Regions from separate parts of the Roseibium sp. JB4-4 genome, predicted to be linked through region 1. Evidence: predicted binding sites of a transcription regulator. Region 1 holds the regulator's gene; each other region holds the start of a gene.
The links. The regulator PhoB, encoded in region 1, activates phosphate uptake and scavenging genes when phosphate is short. The targets are predictions, from matches to a motif close to TGTCATNNANCTGTCAT.
Positions count from the first base shown of each region.

Region 2: a site for PhoB is predicted at 2,576-2,592, ahead of ACZ1HV_RS09055 (BtaA family protein). Genes of this name have one in related genera too.
Region 3: a site for PhoB is predicted at 2,180-2,196, ahead of ACZ1HV_RS05750 (DapH/DapD/GlmU-related protein). Genes of this name have one in related genera too.

Region 1 covers NZ_CM146333.1:1,860,948-1,865,421, reverse strand. The annotation lists gene pstB (phosphate ABC transporter ATP-binding protein PstB) at 1-425, shown strand, start outside; gene phoU (phosphate signaling complex protein PhoU) at 460-1,158, shown strand; gene phoB (phosphate regulon transcriptional regulator PhoB) at 1,232-1,930, shown strand; gene ACZ1HV_RS08540 (GcrA family cell cycle regulator) at 2,016-2,552, opposite strand; gene ACZ1HV_RS08535 (aspartate aminotransferase family protein) at 2,995-4,194, shown strand; gene argF (ornithine carbamoyltransferase) at 4,191-4,474, shown strand, end outside.
Region 2 covers NZ_CM146333.1:1,971,758-1,976,231, reverse strand. The annotation lists gene ACZ1HV_RS09065 (dihydroorotase) at 1-1,032, shown strand, start outside; gene ACZ1HV_RS09060 (L,D-transpeptidase family protein) at 1,262-2,488, shown strand; gene ACZ1HV_RS09055 (BtaA family protein) at 2,647-3,909, shown strand; gene ACZ1HV_RS09050 (class I SAM-dependent methyltransferase) at 3,931-4,474, shown strand, end outside.
Region 3 covers NZ_CM146333.1:1,248,699-1,253,172, reverse strand. The annotation lists gene ACZ1HV_RS05765 (helix-turn-helix transcriptional regulator) at 1-516, opposite strand, end outside; gene ACZ1HV_RS05760 (VOC family protein) at 556-978, opposite strand; gene ACZ1HV_RS05755 (GFA family protein) at 975-1,412, opposite strand; gene ACZ1HV_RS05750 (DapH/DapD/GlmU-related protein) at 1,491-2,117, opposite strand; gene phnC (phosphonate ABC transporter ATP-binding protein) at 2,512-3,345, shown strand; gene phnD (phosphonate ABC transporter substrate-binding protein) at 3,403-4,320, shown strand; gene phnE (phosphonate ABC transporter, permease protein PhnE) at 4,394-4,474, shown strand, end outside.

The sequences.
Region 1 (4,474 bases):
ATGGTCTGGCAAAAAACAAGTCAGAACTCGATGACATCGTCTCTTCCAGCCTGCAAAAGGCAGGTCTCTGGGAAGAGGTGAAGAACCGGCTGGATGAGCCCGGAACCGGCATGTCCGGCGGTCAGCAGCAGCGTCTATGTATTGCCCGGGCGATTGCCGTCAGTCCTGAAGTGATCCTCATGGACGAGCCGTGTTCGGCTTTGGATCCGATTGCGACCGCGAAGGTGGAAGAGCTGATCGACGAACTGCGCGAGAACTATACGATCGTGATTGTGACGCACTCCATGCAGCAGGCAGCGCGTGTGTCCCAGCGTACGGCGTTCTTCCACCTTGGCATTCTGGTTGAAGAGGGTCCGACACAGGACATCTTCACAAACCCGAAAGACAAGCGTACTCAGGATTATATAACTGGCCGCTTCGGCTAAGAAATTCTTTCGAGATTACTAAAGAGGACAAAGTATGTCTGAACATACAGTCTCTGCCTATGACGAAGAACTGACAGAAATGGCTGGCAAGGTCGCTGAAATGGGCGGCTTGGCCGAAAAGGCTTTCGCCGATGCCGTTTCTGCTCTGGTGTCACGGGACCTGGAATTGGCCAAAACCACCATTGCCCAGGATGAACGGCTTGATACGTTGCATCAGGAAGTGGAAGCAAAGCTGATCGAAATGATCGCGCGCCGTCAGCCCATGGGTCAGGACCTGCGGGAAATTACGGCCGCCACGCGTATCGCCAATGATCTGGAACGCGTTGGCGACCTGGCCAAGAACGTTGCAAAACGCGCCATTGCAATCGACAACAGCCTCGGTTCCAAAAAGCTTGCGATAGGTGTCGAGCACATGACCGAGCTTGCGCTGAACCAGCTGAAGCAGGTCCTGGACGCCTATACCCGCAAGGACCCGGAAGCCGCGAAACGCGTGCAGGAAGCCGATGCGGAAGTGGACGCAATCTATACATCGCTGTTCCGCGAGCTGCTGACCTACATGATGGAAGATCCAAGGGTTATCACGCAGTGTGTCCATCTCCTTTTCTGCGCAAAGAACATTGAACGCATTGGTGATCACGCGACCAACATTGCTGAAAACGTCTTTTACATGGTGACCGGTGACCGGCTGCCGGAAGAACGGACCAAGCTGGACGAAACCACCAGCGTTTCTTAGTCGCCGAACGAACTTGCGGAAAAATGATCCAGCCGGCGCGGCTGCGCCTGCTGCATGACATGGAGCGAGATGTATGCCGAAGGTGCTCATCGTTGAAGACGAAGAACCGCTTAGTCTTCTGTTGAGATACAATCTGGAAGCCGAAGGATACACGGTTGAATCGTGTATTCGTGGCGATGAGGCAGAAATTCGGTTGCGGGAAAGCGTGCCGGACCTTTTGCTGCTCGACTGGATGCTTCCGGGCCTGTCTGGGATCGAGTTGTGTCGGCGCTTGAGAGCCAGGGAAGACACCGAGCGATTGCCCGTCATTATGCTGACGGCGCGCGGTGAAGAGGCAGAGCGTATCAGAGGACTGTCGACAGGGGCGGACGACTATGTGGTCAAACCGTTTTCCGTACCTGAATTGATGGCGCGGGTCCGCGCAATCTTGCGCCGGGCAAGTCCTGAAGTTGTGTCTACAATGCTCCGGTCCGGAGATATCGAACTGGACCGTGAAACGCACAGGGTTCGCAGGAATGCGAAAGAAGTCCACCTTGGGCCGACGGAATTCCGTCTGCTGGAATTTCTCATGACCTCACCCGGACGGGTTTTCTCGCGTGAGCAACTGCTTGACGGTGTTTGGGGGCATGATGTCTATGTCGACGAGCGGACCGTTGATGTTCACGTTGGCCGCCTCCGCAAGGCTCTGAATAAGGGCAAGGCAAGAGACCCGATCCGAACGGTCCGCGGTGCCGGCTATGCATTCAACGATCAGTTTTCGGTGGTTGCATGATGAAGTGACGAATTCCAGGTGCAAAAATCACAACAAAAAAGCCCGCCAATCTGGCGGGCTTTGCATTTTTGCTGCTGCTTGACCGCTATCCTGCGCGGGCGATCACTTTGCGATCACGGCGGCGGTCTGCAACCGGTTGATAGGCGATTTTACAATGGTGCGCGCAGTAGGGAACACCTGCGTCGGATTGGCGGCCGCAGAAGTAAAAGTCATCGGTTGCCGGATCGCCAATCGGCCATTTGCATGTCCGTTCGGTCAGGGTCAGGATCGACGCGCGTTCGGAAATCGGGATCAGCTCTGCGATCGGCTCAAGGTCAGGCTCTGCTTCGACGATGGGTGTTGGTGCAATGTCGGCCTTCAGCGCCGTCGCCCCAATAGTCTGTGGTTGAGGTGTCGGTTTTTTGGGTGCCGAAGTCCCGGCTGCGGGCGCGCTTGTGCGCGGACGACGAGGTTTGCTGCTGGACGAGGAGGACTTTGCGCGACCTGACAATCCAAGTCGGTGTACTTTGCCGATGACGGCGTTCCGGGTTACGCCACCCAGCTCACCCGCAATCTGACTTGCACTCAAGCCATCGCTCCAAAGCTTTTTGAGAAGCTCAACCCGTTCGTCTGTCCAACTCATTGCCGCACCTTTTCATTTGACCGTTTTGCCGGCCATTAACCCCGTGCTTGGCATGCGCAGGCACGCCTGATATGGCATATCTAGTGCCTAAGAATGATTAGCCCCACGAGATCTCGTGTTTGAATATCAAGAGGTTACAATAACGTTAATTTGTCAGGCAACCATTCGCCCAAAACCAATTGGGGATGAAGCGACTTTTCCCCAAGTATGGCGAGACCCTTGAGACTTTTGCTGAATCTGCGCTCAGGGGCTGCAGGTTGCGGCGAAGCGCCATTTCCATTGACAGGCCTTGGGGCCGGGGGTGTATAAGAAAACCGCAGCGTGCCGCCTCTTCGGGGCGGCATGTTGCATTTTGGCCTGACACAGTAACTGTGACATCGTTGCTCCTGTCGGGCGCGAACGTCACCTTCGTGCAGGCGTTCTTAAGGAGACAAAAGAGGTTATGTCCAAGACTGCATTATTCGGTAACTACGCAAGATCGAACCTGTCGTTTGATCATGGGGAAGGTGTCTGGCTTGTTACGAAAGACGGCCGACGATTCCTCGATTGCGGTTCCGGTATTGCTGTCAATTCCATCGGGCATAGCCATCCGCACCTGGTGTCGGCGCTACAGGAGCAGGCCGCAAAACTGTGGCACGTGTCCAACCTTCATCAGATACCGGAGGGTGAGCGCCTTGCGCAGCGCCTTTGCGACGCTTCTTTTGCCGAAAAGGTGCTTTTTGTGAATTCCGGCGCTGAAGCGATGGAAGCCGCCATCAAGTGCGCGCGCAGGTACCATTTCGACAAAGGACAGCCGGAACGCTACCATATCGTCACGTTCGAGGGAGCGTTCCACGGCCGGACACTGGGGACCATCGCCGCGGGCGGCCAAGCCAAATATCTGGAAGGATTTGGCCCGAAGGCACCGGGTTTCGATCAAGTGCCTGCAAACGATCTGGATGCTCTCAAGGAGGCTCTCGGACCGCAGACGGCGGCGATTGCGCTTGAACCTGTCCAGGGTGAGGGCGGTATTCGGGAGATCCCGACGGACTTCCTGCGTGCCGTGCGCCAGCTGTGTGACGATCAAGGTATCTTGTTGATCCTGGACGAAATCCAGACAGGCGTCGGGCGCACGGGCAAATTTTTTGCTCATGAGTGGAGCGGCATTGAGCCGGACATCATGGCTGTTGCCAAAGGCATCGGCGGCGGGTTCCCGATGGGTGCCTGTCTTGCGACCGCGGACTGCGCGGAAGCGCTAGCACCGGGAACGCATGGAACGACTTTCGGCGGCAACCCTCTCGCTATGTCGGTCGGCAACGCTGTCCTGGACGTCGTGCTTGGTGACGGCTTTCTGGAAGATGTCCGACACAAAGGGCTCCATCTCAAGCAGAAGCTTGCGGGCCTCGTGGACAGTCATCCCAAAGTGCTGGATCAGGTGCGAGGCAACGGTCTGATGTTGGGCATACGGTGTGTTGTGCCCGTTGGTGAATATGTGGGTGCCGCGCGCGAAGCGGGCTTGCTGGCGGTGCCTGCGGGCGACAACGTGGTGCGCATCATGCCGCCGCTCACAATTAGCGAAGATGAAATCTCAATTGCCGTAGAGCGCCTTGAAGAGGCCGCGCTGGCGATCGAAGCGAAACTGGTGGAAGGAGCGGCAGAATGACCGCGAACGGAAGCTACCGGAACTTTCTGGATCTGACTCAATTTGAAGGCGACGAACTGCGCGCCATTCTCGACACCGGTCTCAAGATCAAGTCCAGCCGCAACGGTGTACGCCGCGGCGAAGGTCCGCTTGCGGGCAAGGTGCTGGCCATGATCTTCGAACAACCCTCGACACGCACGCGCATATCCTTTGATGTCGGCATGCGTGAGCTGGGCGGCGAAACCTTGATGCTGACCGGCACTGAAATGCAGCTGGGCCGGGGAGAAACCATTGCAGATAC
Region 2 (4,474 bases), 110 kb from region 1:
ACCACAAGCGAAGCGGCCCTTGCCGACAAGGTCAGCCGTGGGCACCATCGCATGCATTGCGACTTTGCGTTCTGGGTTGGCGGTACCCGCGAAAACGTGAAGGATATTCCCGAACTTGAACGGCTCCCGGCAGCAGCAGGTATCAAGGTCTTCATGGGGTCCTCCACCGGAGATCTCTTGGTTGAAGACGATCAGGGTGTCAGAGACATTCTATCGGTAACAAGGCGCCGTGCAGCGTTTCACTCCGAAGACGAGTTTCGCTTGCGTGAGCGACAGGGGGAACGCGTTGAAGGCGATCCGAGCTCGCACCCCATCTGGCGGGACGAAATTGCAGCCCTGAAGTGTACCGAACGCCTGGTCACGATCGCCCGGGAAACAGGCGCAAAGATCCATGTTCTGCACCTTTCGACAGCGGAGGAAGTGGACTATCTGATCGCGCACAAGGACGTGGCTTCTATCGAGGTAACTCCGCATCATCTGACATTGACGGATGAGGCCTATCATCGCCTCGGTTCACTGGTTCAAATGAACCCGCCGGTGCGCGCACCGCATCATTCGGATCGTCTGTGGTGGGGGCTGCAGCAAGGCATTCTCGATATCCTCGGGTCTGATCATGCGCCGCATTTGCTGGAAGAAAAACAGAAACCTTATCCAGCCTCTCCGTCGGGCATGACAGGTGTTCAGACCCTGGTTCCCATCATGCTCGATCATGTGAACGCCGGTCGACTGAGCCTCGCCCGATTTGTCGACATGACAAGCGCAGGCCCACTTAGATTGTTCCAGACTGCCCGCAAGGGTCGGATCGCGATCGGCTACGATGCGGACTTCACTGTCGTGGACCTGAAGCTCAAGAAAACCATCAGGAACGAATGGATCGCTTCAAAGTGTGGTTGGACACCTTATGACGGTAAGGAAGTAACCGGCTGGCCCATTGGAACCATTGTGCGGGGACAGCGTGTTATGTGGGAAGATGAGCTCACAACACCGTCCCGTGGTGAAGCAGTCGTCTTTCAGGACGGCCTCAGGAAATAGATCGGAAACGCGTGAAGTCCCGCGTCTCAGGTGAGGCAAACCCCACCTCTTAGAGTCAGAGCTGTACAATTTGTGATGTGAATAACAGATCGAGTCCCGATAGTGTGCGACGGATTGGGGGAAAGGGTGAAGGAAACCAATAAGTAACCGTGTTTCCTAACCCGATCTAAAAAGATCTCGGTTAAACACTAGGTCGAGCTTGATAGGTTTTGCGTTGGGGAGCTCTGGGATGTCGTCTTTTAGTCAATATAGCCGCGGAAGGCGGACACGCGCTCTGCTGGGTCTGGCAAGTGCAGCACTTCTGTCAGCTACCGCCGTATCCGGTGCATGGGCACGCGATACTGCAAAGGATGCCGAAAAAGCGGCAACCGAGCCACCGTTGCATATGCTGGTGTCGTTGAACAAGCAGCAGATTCAGGTTTATCGCGGGCTCGATCTGATCGAAACGTCGCCGATTTCTTCGGGGAAGCGTGGGCACAGCACGCCCACGGGTGTTTTTTCGATCCTGGAAAAGCGCCGCAAGCATTTTTCCAATCTTTATGACAATGCGCCAATGCCATTCATGCAGCGTCTGACCTGGTCAGGTATTGCGCTGCATGTGGGAAGGCTGCCCGGTTATCCGGCTTCGCATGGCTGCATTCGAATGCCACGTCCCTTTGCCAAGTCGCTTTACAGCATGACGGACAGAGGCATGCATGTCGTCGTCACCAGGGATCCGGCAAAGCCGCAAAGCGTCCGTCACAGCGTCCTGCCGCAGCCCTTCGTTCCCGAGACCAAGGTTGCAAGTCTGTCCGGCAAGAACATTCAGGCAGACCCCGCCCTGCGGGGCGCTATTCAGCCCGCGAACCTGCAGGCTTCTTTGCCTGTTGCCGAGCTGGAAAATCCGTATTTTGACAAGCCTTTGAGGATGATCATTACACCTCAGAAAACGCCGAGCCGCACGAGAGTACTGCAGCGTCTTCTGAATGAGATGGGCTACGACGCAGGTCCGGTCGATGGTATCTTCGGCCGCAAGACACGGGCTGCTTTGAGCCTTTATCAGGAAGGTGCCGAACTGCCCGTGACCGGCAATGTGACCGATGCGCTTGTGGCAAAGATCTACGCAGAGGCCGGATATGAAAAGCCGCAGAATGCGATGCTTCGCGTACGCCGCAAGTTCCGTGATGTGTATTCAGCGCCTGTAACACTGAAGAACATAGACAAGGATATCGGTACGCACGTCTATACCGCGCTTGATTTTGAAAAGGGCGACCAGACTGTTGACTGGATGGCTGTCTCAGCAGAAGGCGACCGCGGCGGCGACTCAAAAGACTTGCTTGACCGGGTCGTGATGCCGGAAAAGGTCGCGCTCGAGATCTCCAAGATGCTGACGCCAGGGACATCCCTGACCATCACCGACCGGACTTTCAAGCGAAACACGGGCCTGGGCACAGACTTTGTCGTAGTCACCCGCTAGTCGGCTGTCCGATCAGATCCGAAACCGAAGATCCCCGCTCCGGCGGGGATTTTTTATTGCCCGGACAATCGAATAATTCTCCAGGAACGTCACCAAACTGTCGTGTCTCTGCCGTATCGGAAAGCAGGTTCATTTCACAGGCGACTCGGGAGAGGGCAATGGCGAATGGCACGCTATCGGCGTCCAAGAAACGGCTAAAGAACGCGGTTCACCGATCCGGGGTAACCTCTCGCGAGGGAATGCTTGAGCGCCTGTTCACCTTCGCTTTCAAGGGCCTTGTCTATCCTCAGATCTGGGAAGATCCGGACGTGGACATGAAGGCTCTGCGACTGACCCCTGATAGCAGAATGATCACAATCGCTTCGGGTGGCTGTAATGTCATGTCCTACCTGACTGCCAATCCGGCTGAAATCACCGCGGTTGACCTCAACCGCGCTCACGTGGCTCTCGGCCGGTTGAAACTGGCCGCAGCCAAGTATTTCCCGAACTACGAAACGTTCTACCGTTTCTTCGGCGAAGCGGACGAAAAAGCCAACGTGGCGGCATATCGTCGTTTCCTCAAAGACAACCTTGATCCGGAAACCATCGCTTACTGGGAAGGACGCGACCTGGCCAATTGGGGCCGGAAACGCATTACGCTTTTTTCCCGTGATCTCTATCATCACGGTCTCCTCGGATACTGCATCGGCTTGGGTCACCTTGTGGCACGGCTATACGGCATCGACCCCAAGCACATGGTCAAGGCCAAATCGCTTGAGGAGCAACGTTCGTTCTTCGATACGGCGCTGGCGCCCCTCTTTGACAAGCGACTTGTCCGTTGGGCGACCTCGAAAAAAATGTCCCTTTACGGGCTGGGTATTCCACCGGCACAGTATGACGCGCTTGTCTCAGCCAATGCGGAAGGGGACATGTCAGCGGTCCTGCGCCAGAGGCTCGAAAAGCTTGCCTGTGATTTTTCCATGCAGGACAACTATTTTGCCTGGCAGGCATTCGGGCGCGGATATGCATCGGATAAAGATGGGTCCACTGGAGGATCGGGGCCCTTGCCGCCCTATCTGAAACGAGCTCATTTTGAAGAAATTCGCGAACGCGCCGGCAGGGTGAGGGTCCTGAACCGGAACTTCACCGAGCACTTGCAAGGCGTCGATGACGACATGCTGGATGCTTATGTGCTTCTCGATGCACAGGACTGGATGACCGATCATCAATTGAATGCCCTTTGGAGTGAGATCACTCGCACCGCTCGACCTGGGGCCAGGGTCGTGTTCCGCACGGCTGCTGAACCCTCTTTGCTGCCGGGCCGCGTTGCTGATGCGATACTTGATCGTTGGACCTATGAAGAAAGAGAAAGCCTTGAACTCGGTCGGCAGGATCGCTCCTCCATCTATGGCGGGTTCCATCTTTATGTGTTCAACGGGTAGTCAGCTGATCCGGAAATGACAATGAGAGAAGCCGTCGAAACTGCCCGTTTGATGGATGCTGTCTATCGTAACCAGCGCCACTTTTATGATCTGACGCGAAAATACTATCTTCTCGGGCGCGATCAGCTGATCAGCGATCTGCAACCGCCGAGAGGCGGCACGGTATTGGAGCTGGGATGCGGCACGGGTCGGAACCTGGTGACAGCTGCGCGGAGATATCCGGATGCGAGATTCTACGGCCTCGATATTTCCAGAAACATGCTGGAAACCGCAGAGAAGAACATTAAAAGAGCCGGTATCGGCGATCAGGTCCACCTGATTGAAGGCGATGCTGCCGATCCTTTCGCTACGGAAGGTCTGGATATCCCGGCATTCGACAGGATTATTTATTCTTATACGCTGTCGATGATCCCGGTCTGGCGAGAAGCGCTTGCTGCCGGAATCAGGTGTCTCGCGGAAGGCGGGCGAATTCACGTGGTCGATTTCGGTCAACAAGGACGACTTCCAGCCTGGTTCCGGAAAGCCTTGTTCAAGTGGCTGCGGTCATTCCACGTCAGTCCGCGCA
Region 3 (4,474 bases), 610 kb from region 1:
CTGAAGCCTAGAAATCCGGATCTTGCTTTCCGGAATGGACATTTCCGGAAATACGGCAGCTTCGGTCCAATAGATGATGTCATCGTTGCGCGGTTCGAACCAGCCAAGGTCGGCCAGTTGGTGCTCAACATCGCGAATTTCATCTGTCGCAAAGCGCCAGAGCGGACGGTGGAGAAACTCCGAGACGGGCGCGCGCCATTCCCGCTCCCGTGCAGGCGACATGGCCAGAAGCCGGTGGGTGAGATCGCAGACAAGGTGGACCGGGTCGCTCGACCGGGACACCAAATGCAGAAGCGCATTGTCGGCCGCGCTGTCCGCTCGAGCGCGCAGAAGCGTTGTAATCCTGAGGCAGTCTTCGTGGTTTGGGTGCGATTTACCGCTTTCCCATCGTGAAATTCGGCTTTGAGAAACACCCAGCTCGTGTGCCAAAACGTCTTGTTTGATGCGGTTCAGCACTCGCCAACGACGCAGCGACAAACCCAAGCTGGAAGGAATAACGGCCGGAACGTTTTTCATGCGGCAAAGGTTACAGGCTATCGGCCAGAAAAGGGAGGCCTACTTGCCTTTGTTCTGGTCCCGGTATGCACGGCTGGATACTTGAACGGAGTTTCCATCCGGATCTTTGGCGTTTGAATACGAATAGCCGTCAGCCTTGTGAACGGGACCGAACTTCAACCCCTTCTTGTTGGCCTCTTTGCGAAAGGCCTGCACGTCTTCGACTTCGAAAACAAGTTTGACAGACGCCTGGCCGAGCTTTTGAGCCTTACCGGCCCGGTGAAGCAGCAAGTGCGCTCCCCCATTTTCCGGCACGAGTTCGGTCAATCGGTCCGTTGGAGTTCTCACAACCTTGAAGCCGAAAAAGAATGAATAAAAGCATGCACTGATATCCACGTCGCGCACATAGAGGATGATACGGTTGAGGCTGGCGCCAACTGTGGTTTGGGTGTGTTGCATTGAACCGGGGTCAAGCTCACTCATTTTCTGAGTTCGCCCTGCGTAAAAGCGATCGAAGGGTCTGACGAGTGCTCGACATTGTCGCCTGGCACCGTAACCCAGGCATGTTTTCGATGCTCGTAAACCGAAAAGCGTGGTGACGGAAACTCGGGATCTGCAAATGCTCCCACCGGAATTGCGATGACGCCGGGCCAGCCTTCAATCACGAACGCAAGTGTGGAACCACATTCGGGGCAGAACCGGTAAGTCGCCACATGCTCACTGTCACATTCCCGCTGCCATTCGGAGTAGTCTCCCGAAAGTAACACTCTATCGTCAGGCCAGCGGGCCTGAACAGCGAACACGCTGCCTGTTCTTTTCTGGCATTCGAGGCAATGGCAAGCCGAGATGCGCACCGGATCACCCTCGCATTCGGCGCGCAATTGCCCGCATCGGCAGGTCGCAGTTCGTGTCGCCATCAAGTGCCTCCAATTCAGTTTGCCGTTCACAAAAGCACCGGCAGGGGAGGCATTCAATATGGTTTTTTTCGAAGAGACCTATCGATATTTTTCAATAAAGGCATCTATTGCCAGCTTTCGGAAATCCGGCAAGCGCTGCTTCAGCGTTTCATGGTTCCAGTCCCACCAGGCAATTTCCATCAGAGCGTCGGCCTGGGTCTCCGAAAAACGTCGTTTAATCGGTTTTGCGGCGACGCCGCCTACCACCGTGTAAGGGGGCACATCCTTGGCGACTACGGCACCCGCCGCAATGATGGCACCGGTGCCAACATGAACGCCGGCCAGAACCGTGGCATTGTGACCGATCCAAACATCATGCCCGATGGTGACCCAGTCGTTCTTTCGCCATTCAAAGAATTCGGCATCGTCCTCGCCAAGTCCGTAAGCTGCCGCGCGATAAGTGAAGTGATGTTGTGAAGCACGCCAGGTCGCATGATTGCCGGGATTGATGCGCACGCGGCGTGCAATGGAGCAAAACTTGCCAATGGTTGTCCAAACGACATCTCCTTCTTGAACGATGTAGGAGTAGTCATACATTTGGCTTTCGCGCATTTCTGTCCGCGCCCCAACTTCCGTCCATATGCCGAGTTCGCAATTGGTGACATTCGCTTCGGGATGAACGTTCGGGGCCTCATTCAGGGACTGTTTCTGGGTGGGAGCGGACATTTTATCTCCATCGGCTCAAGGGTGGTTGAGGACCCGGTTTAGTCTTTGCGCAACAGGTCTTGGTGACGGTTTGATGACATTGCCATGACCCTTTTTGTTTTCCTGCTGGCCGATTTTCAAAACTGGACTGATGTTTGCTCAGGGATTTTTCGCTCCGAGCAAACGGTTTCCCCAAAAAGCAGTCACTCTCCGCCAGCGCTGGCCAAAGCACGAAGGGATTGAGCCTATTACGGGTTTTCAGGGAGTTGCGTGTGATTGAGCGTTGATCGATCATGTATGTCATTGATCTGTCATAAATCTTTGACGTTACAGTCAAACAGCTGTCATCCCTTTGTAATGATCCAGTGGCTCTTGTGCGCCGGGCACCACAGGACAAAACCAACAGGGTCGGCGCGTGATTCAGTTTCAGGAAGTTACCAAGACCTTCGGGTCTCGGACCGCTGTCAACAAGGTCAGCTTTAATATCGATGAGCCGCAAATGGTCGGCATCATTGGTCGCTCCGGTGCGGGGAAATCGACCTTGCTTCGCATGATAAACCGGCTGACCCCGGCAACGTCCGGCCATATTCTGTTTGACGGCCGCGACATCCTTGGCCTTCGGGGCGGCATGATGCGCCGTTGGCAGCGTGATTGCGCCATGGTGTTTCAGCAGTTCAATCTGGTTCCGCGTCTTGATGTCTGCACCAATGTAATGCTGGGCCGCCTTAACGGGCACGGTACTTTGAAAAGCCTGTTCAATGTTTTCAGCGCGAGCGATGTGAATACTGCGCTTGCGGCCCTGGACCGTCTGGGCATCGCCCAGGAGGCGACCAAACGGGCTGAAGAACTGTCCGGTGGTCAGCAGCAGCGCGTCGCCATCGCCAGAGCGCTCATGCAAGACCCGTACATGTTTCTGGCTGATGAGCCGATTGCCTCGCTTGATCCCATGAACGCCAAGATTGTCATGGATGCGCTGCGTGAAATCCATGAACGCGACAACAAGATCGTCCTCTGCAATCTGCACACGCTCGACACAGCACGCACCTATTGCGACCGGGTGATCGGTATGCGTGACGGTTTCATTGTGTTCGACGGCAAGCCGGAAGAGCTCACCACGACCGTTGCACGCGAAATCTACGGCGCGGATGAAAGTTTCAACGAGGCAGCGACCTCCACTGCCATCGATGCCGGTAAAGCCGGCGACAAAGAATCCGCTGGAGCGATGACCCCGGCGGCAGCAGCGGTCTGAACCGGCTGCACACCCTTAAACGTCATCAAGATCGAGAACTCTCGGGGAGTGTCCCACATGAAAATCGTTGCTAAAGTTGCTGCGCTTGCTGCAGTCAGCATGATCGCTCTGAATGCATCTGTCGCAGGTGCTGAAGAAATCACCGAATTCCGTATCGGCATCCTGGGTGGCGAAAACGCCTCTGATCGTCTGCGCGCCTATGAGTGCCTTGAGCAGAAAACCGCTGACCTTCTCGGCGTGCCGGTCAAGCTGTTCGCACCGGCTGACTACAATGGCGTTATCGAAGGCCTGCTCGGCGGCAACCTCGACCTGGCCTGGCTCGGCGCTTCCAGCTACGCAAAAGTCTACCTGACCGATCCGGAAGCTGTTGATCCGGTTCTCATCAAGGTCAACGTTGACGGCGGCTACGGTTACTATTCCATCGGTTTTGCCCGCAACGACAGCGAGATCAATTCGCTCGAAGACATGAAGGGCAAGGTTTTCGGCTTTGGTGATCCGAACTCCACTTCCGGTTATTTGATCCCTTCCATCGCCATTCCGCAGGAAGGCTATCCGATGAAGGCTGGCGAATACTTTGGTGACGTCGTCTTTACCGGTGGTCACGAGCAGACCATCGTTGCTGTTTCCAACGGCGACATCGATGCCGGTGTGACCTGGGCCGACGGCCTCGGTGAGTGGGAAGACGGTTACAACTCCGGCGCTCTGCGCAAGGCTTCCGACGCCGGTCTGGTCGACATGACCGAACTGCGTCAGATCTGGCAGTCCCCGGTGATCCCGGAAGGCCCGATCGTTCTGTCCAAGAAACTGCCGGAAGACGTCAAGATCAAGATGACCGGTCTAATCGCGTCCCTGAACTCTATCGACCCGGATTGCGCCTACAACATCGCTGCCGGTGAGACCAAGGGTTTCATGCCGATCACACACGAAGCTTACGTAAATATTGTCGAAGCTCGTAAGGCCAAGAACAAGAACTAAGCGGTTCTTCTGAACCCGAACGCGGGCCGGTTTCCGGCCCGCGTTTTCTATGACTTCCTCGAAGGATCTTGAAATGGCTGTTGCCGCACTCGAACAGGAAATCCTGACACTGCGCAAACGACGCCAGCTTTACTCCCTGATCGGGCTGCTGCTG